Linked DNA regions of Roseiconus lacunae. The protein of the gene in region 1 interacts with the protein of each later gene in a pairwise test. Links are inferred from orthologs where the notes say so. Each region holds a gene or a part of one and is shown in the gene's direction. Other genes may lie near its edges.

Region 1 (3,031 bases):
ACGAAGGTCAAGTGGCTGTCGCGAGCAAAAAGCCCAACGCGTTTGGCTTGTACGACATGCACGGTAATGTTGCCGAGTGGACCGTGAACGCTTACACCGAAGACGGCTACGCATCCTTCGCCGAAAAGAAAAACCTCAACGCAACCGACGTCGTCGTTTGGCCCGAATACCCGTCCCCGTGTGTGTTGCGTGGCGGAAGCTGGGAGTTCGATCCTGAGGATCTCCGCAGTGCGGCCCGTCTGGCCAGCGATTACGAAGAGTGGAAAGTCGACGATCCGAACTTCCCGCGGAGCCCGTGGTGGTTGACCAGCGATCCGTCTCGTGGTGTCGGATTCCGAATCTTCCGCTCCTACAAGCCTCTTGGCAAAGAGAAGATCACCAAGTTCTGGGAAGCTCAGGCAGAGGACACCATCCTCGACGTCAAATCGCGGATCGATGGTGGTCGTGGTGGCTTGGGCTTGGTCGACAAGGACCTTCCTAAGGCGATCGAAGAAGCGAAATAGTTGACGCTTCGGCCGCGGTTTTGCATCTCGGCCGTCGCCAAAGCGAATCAAACACGACGACGCCCGGCCGATTCGGCCGGGCGTCGTTCGTTTTAAACGCTGGCTGTGTCTTCGTCTTAGGCGTCGGGGGGAGACGGCGAAGCATTGGTTGCCATCGCCCTCGGCTTCGGGGCGGAACCGAATGGATGAAGCGGGTGTGGTTCTTTCTGGGGTGTTGATTTGACCATGTTGGGGTGGTTTGGGCTCGGTGCGATGCTGTCCGATTCCGCAAAACCCGCGTCTGCTTGGCCATCCTGGGCGGGCGTCCCTAAATCCCGCCTTTCAAAACCGCCATTGTGTCATAAACTTTGGAAATCTGCGTTCGTTTCAAGTCGGCTTTGATCGACCCTCATCAGCGCTGGCGGTTCGTGACTGGGGCAGCGGCGAACCGAACGATTGGCAAGGTTGTCATCACGAGACGACTGATACTTTCCCCAAACTACTCTGGACACACCCGTGCACGATACATTGGCTGTCGTTGGTGCCACCGGCGCCGTCGGACGAATCGTTCTACAGCAACTCGAGACCCGTGACTTCCCGTACAAACGGTTGAAGCTACTGGCATCGGAACGAAGCGTTGGCCAAGAGGTAACCGTGAAGGGCGAGACAATCAAAATTGAATTGTTAGCCCCCGGTGCATTCAAAGACGTCGACTTGGTGATCGCCAGCACGCCTGACGAGGTGTCCGCCGAATTCGTTCCTTATGCGGTCGAAGAAGGTGCCGTCGTTGTTGACGAAAGCGCTTTCTGGCGGATGGACCCGTCCGTTCCCCTGATCGTGCCGGAAGTTAACCCAGAAGCAATTGCCGATCACAAGGGAATTATTGCCAGCCCAAACTGCAGTACGACTCAGATGGTCGTTGCTTTGGCGCCACTGCACAAAGCCTGCAAGATCAAGCGTGTTGTTGTCAGCACCTATCAAGCGACCAGCGGCGCGGGACTGGCTGGGAACGTCGAACTGATGACCAGCACGCAAAAGGTACTCGACGGCGAAACACCGGCCAGCAAGACGTTTCAGTACCCGATCGGATTCAATTTGATCCCGCAGATCGGAAGCGAAAAGTTTGAAGGTTACACCAGTGAAGAGATGAAGTTGGTGTATGAAACACGCAAGATCATGGGTGACGACAACATTCAAGTTTGTCCGACCGCGGTTCGGGTTCCGGTGACGATCGGGCACAGCGAATCGATCTTGGTTGAAACCGAGCAACCGATTTCGGTCGAGCAAGCGAGAGAGCTTTTCGGTGCGGCTCCAGGGATCACGGTGGTCGATGACTTGCAAGGTCAACGGTATCCGATGCCGCGTGACTGTGATGGCAAAGACGACGTCTTCGTCGGGCGGATTCGCCGCGACATCAGTGGGCAGGGCAACGGAATTGCGTTCTGGTGTGTCAGCGACAACCTTCGCAAAGGAGCCGCGACCAATGCGGTGCAGATTGCTGAACTGTTGCAGCAGTCGGTAGCGACCGCTTAGGCATGCCGGCTAACCGCACGTTTGCGCTCGTCATTGCATATGACGGCACTGACTATTCCGGCTGGCAAGTCCAGCCGGAGCAGGCGACGATCCAAGGGACATTGCAGACGTCAATCCGCCGTAGTACCGGTCAAGACGTCAGTGTGGTCGGGAGCGGGCGTACGGATGCGGGGGTGCACGCCCTTGGCCAAGTCGCGAGTTGTCGGTTTCCGAATTGGACCGCCACGACCGAAGCGTTGCTGCGGGCAATCAATTCTCGATTGCCACCCTCAATCGTCGTCAACGAAGTCCACGAAGCGGATTCGGATTTTCACGCGATCCGCGACGCACTTGGAAAGCGCTACCGGTATCAGATCCAAGTGCGGCATCAACGGAATCCATTTGAACACCGCTATCGATGGCGTCTTCGGCGATGGGTTGATGTTGAATTAATGAAGATTGCCGCAAAAAAAGTCATTGGCCATCGTGACTTTTCAAGCTTCGAATCAGCCGGTGCGGAGCGAAAGTCCTCCGTCCGCGACGTTAGGGACTGTGTCGTAGTCCCTTCCACGGACTTTGAGCAAACCGGGCATGTGGCAATTGAGGTTGAAGCCAACGGTTTTCTTTACAACATGGTGCGTAATATTGTCGGCACTCTGGTCGAAGTAGGACTGGGGAAGCAACCGCCTGAATGGATCGACGAAGTTTTAGAGCAGCGTAATCGGATCTATGCCGGTCCGACCGCGCCGCCGCAGGGTTTGTTCCTAAAGCATGTCGATTACCTGCCGGGTTACCGCAGCACAATCACACCTGAACGACACACGCCTTTAACAGATCCTTAACATTAATTGGCCGCCGATACCCGATAATGCGGCTGATGTTTCTTGCCCGACGACGTCCGGGTTGAGAAGGCGACCGATTGAAAGAAGGCTCATTCGGTCAGGACACACCAGAAGCCAATTGAGTTATGTCGGTTAAGACGATTGAAGCCGAGCCGGTACTTGACGACGCCACACGTGACTTCGTGCGGCGATCGA
Region 2 (2,950 bases), on another replicon or contig:
TGAACAACATCGGGTCGACTTTGTAGAAATCGTGATCATAGTCCGCGAAGATTTTCGCGAACGGACGCCCGTAGTCGGAAGACGAACAACTAGGGATTTTTTCGTAGATCGATTCGACCGCTTCGTCATCACAATTGACATACAGCGTGACTTCGGCGCCATAGAGCATCGCATCGTTCGTCCGGCCGATACCGCCGATCATATCGCCTCGCTTTGCCGGCGGAGGCAACGGGGCGCAGCCGGTTCCGCTAACAATACGACGGACATCAAAACCCAGTTCATCGATTTTGTGCAACGCGGTTTCGATGCTACGGGCGACGACTTGGGCCGATCCGGCGATCGACGTACTCGGCGCGATACACACTCTCAATTGCTTTGCCTGGACGCCACACTGTTCGGCGATCAGCGCGATCGTCGATTCGGTCGGAAACGATTCCGCCTCAAGCACGACCACGGCAGACTTCGATTCCGAATCCCCGAGGTCATACTTTTGCAGCATCGCTTCACGACCACGATGCAAGCGGGCCGGACCACTGCCCATCGCAAAATAGTCGTCCGCCTGAACCGGCCATCCGGCGTATTGACATCCGAGACACGCCACCAATGGAGCGTCGGTCTGAACATAGATGCTGTTAGCCGATACAAATCGCTGCCCGTCACATGGAACGAGCGAGACACGGCCTAATCCGCCCAAACAGATTTCGGCCAACGCAAGTCCCCCGGCAAGCGTCCCGTCCACTTTGACACCGAAGTCGTAGACGTTTGCGTCACCGATCTCCCGCACCGTCACGCCGCTGACCGGATCGGCGGCGAGGCGTTCGATCACCCCGATCGCATTCTGATTTGGTGACAGTCGCATCGACAAATTCAACTCGCAAAGTCGGGACAGGAGAAATCAATCGGGACAGAATTTTGCGTCAAAGCTCGCCAAACAACGCGGAAAACGCTGCGTTTACGCGGGCCATCGACGATGGTGGCAAAAGCTCCTTGCGATGTCGAGGGGGCGCACCACTTTCGACAGCCGCGACGGGTTACCACTTCGCAAATCTACCGCGAACGCTTGTTGGGTTAGGTGGAATGACAAAAACACCAAAATCCGTCATGATAGTCGATCTCGAATTGTCCCCTCCTTCCGATTCAGTCAGCCATGCCGCTTGAAGTCATTCATTATCCGCATCCAACGCTCCGCTATGTCAGCAAGCCGATTCGCAAAGTCGATGCCGAACTGAAGCAGATCGCCCAGGAGATGCTGGATTTAATGTATGAAAGCGGCGGCGTCGGATTGGCGGCAAACCAGGTGGACCTACCGTTGCGAATGTTCGTAGCCAACCCGACCGGCCAACGTGGGGAGGGCGAGGAATTCGTCATCCTCAATCCCGAAGTTCAGCGTCCGAAGGGCAACGCCAGCTCTGTCGAAGGTTGCCTCAGTCTGCCCGGCGTCAACGGCGAGGTCATTCGGCCGAAATCGATTCGAATCAGCGCCTTCGACATTTCCGGCAAGTCAATCGATGCTACCGTCGAAGGCTTTTTGGCGCGAGTCTTTTTGCACGAAATCGATCATCTCGATGGGACAATGTTTTTCGATCGCATGAATGAGCAAGCGGTCCAAGAAATCCAGCCGGAACTTGATGAATTTGAAACCGATTTTCGATCAAAGCAATCTGCCGGCGCGATCCCTCCTGATGAAGAGCTTGTCGAACGCCTCAATCAGTGGACCGAAAAGTACTGCTAACGGTCGAACCGACTTCATCAGCCGTCGGGTGATCGCTCGCGATTCCCGCAACGCGATTCTTGAACAAGGAATGGTCCCATCGCTTTAAAAATCATTGTCATGGGCACTGGTCCCTTTGCGGTCCCCAGCTTTGAAGCCCTCCGTCGATCCGAAGACACAATCATCGCCGTGGTGACGAAACCAGAACCGCCGGTAAAAAGCCGGAAAGGTCCTCCTCCGGCCCCCGTGCGCACCTGGGCGAACGAGCATTCGTTGCCAATCTTCGATCCAGTTTCGATCAACGAAGATGCGGCCGTCGAACAGCTTCAACTGTGGTCACCGGATCTACTCGTCGTCTGCGACTACGGTCACATACTTAAACCGGCGGCACTCGAGAGCGCGCGACTGGGCGGCATCAACCTGCATGGTTCGCTGCTACCGGCGTATCGCGGGGCGGCACCTGTTCAACGGGCGCTGCTCAGTGGAGACCCCATAACGGGAGTGAGCGTGATTCACATGACGCCACGTCTTGACGGAGGTCCGATTCTCGCCAAAGCGACGACTGAGATTCAACCTGATGAAACGTCGGGAGAACTCGAAGAACGCCTTTCGAGCCTTGGGGTCGACCTGGTTGTCGATTCGATCGAAACCCTGCGGCATTGGGACGGAGAAACTGCGATCGGAGAAACCCAAGATGCCACAAAGGTGACCCGAGCACCGCGTCTGCACAAACGTGAAGCACACATCGATTGGGGATGGGATCGCAGCAAGATTGACTGCCACGTCCGTGGGATGCAGCCCTGGCCGATTGCTTACACCGAGATCCAACTTCGCCAAGGTAAACCGCCTCAACGGATCGCCGTCCTGCGAGTCAGTCCGGTCGAAGGAGATGTCGCGGAACTTCAACCGGGACAAGTCACCGGCGATCAGGAATTGATCGTTTGCTGCGGAGACGGACTTTTGCGACTCGACGAAATCCGTCCGGCGGGGAAGAACCAAATGAGCGGTGAGCAATGGCTACGAGGTCATCAACTCAAACGTGGCAGCACGTTTAGCGCGCCGATCGATTCATAATTAAGATTCGTATCGGCGACGAAGGATGATGTCGCAAAGAGGTTGCTTCGCTACGGAGCAGCCGGCGACGCTTGGCGTCCCAGGATGATCGACATCTGTGGGCGTTTCGCATCGGCGAACAACCAGGGCTTCACGCGGTATTTGATGCGAGAACGGGTCGATTGG

What was found. Proteins that work in one complex are often made in the same cells at the same time.
Region 2: the proteins of FYC48_RS16780 (region 1) and def interact in binary tests that used the Escherichia coli proteins (3 or more experiments, as listed by UniProt). The link is inferred for Roseiconus lacunae from one-to-one orthologs.

What each region holds. Positions count from the first base shown.
Region 1 is NZ_VSZO01000012.1:120,750-123,780, reverse strand. What follows is about bases 48-3,006. They hold FYC48_RS16780 (aspartate-semialdehyde dehydrogenase), read left to right. Parts: upstream 48-998; coding sequence 999-2,015; downstream 2,016-3,006. Other genes in these bases: FYC48_RS16770 (serine/threonine protein kinase), read left to right, coding at 2,962-3,006; truA (tRNA pseudouridine(38-40) synthase TruA), read left to right, coding at 2,018-2,836; FYC48_RS16785 (formylglycine-generating enzyme family protein), read left to right, coding at 48-503. Also shown: more of FYC48_RS16785, read left to right, coding at 1-47; more of FYC48_RS16770, read left to right, coding at 3,007-3,031.
Region 2 is NZ_VSZO01000015.1:63,520-66,469, reverse strand. Bases 62-2,939 are described here. They hold def (peptide deformylase), read left to right. Parts: upstream 62-1,147; coding sequence 1,148-1,732; downstream 1,733-2,939. Other genes in these bases: FYC48_RS19890 (flagellar motor protein MotB), read right to left, coding at 2,836-2,939; fmt (methionyl-tRNA formyltransferase), read left to right, coding at 1,811-2,785; mch (methenyltetrahydromethanopterin cyclohydrolase), read right to left, coding at 62-859. In the rest of the region: more of mch, read right to left, coding at 1-61; more of FYC48_RS19890, read right to left, coding at 2,940-2,950. UniProt on the Escherichia coli protein: Removes the formyl group from the N-terminal Met of newly synthesized proteins. Requires at least a dipeptide for an efficient rate of reaction. N-terminal L-methionine is a prerequisite for activity but the enzyme has broad specificity at other positions.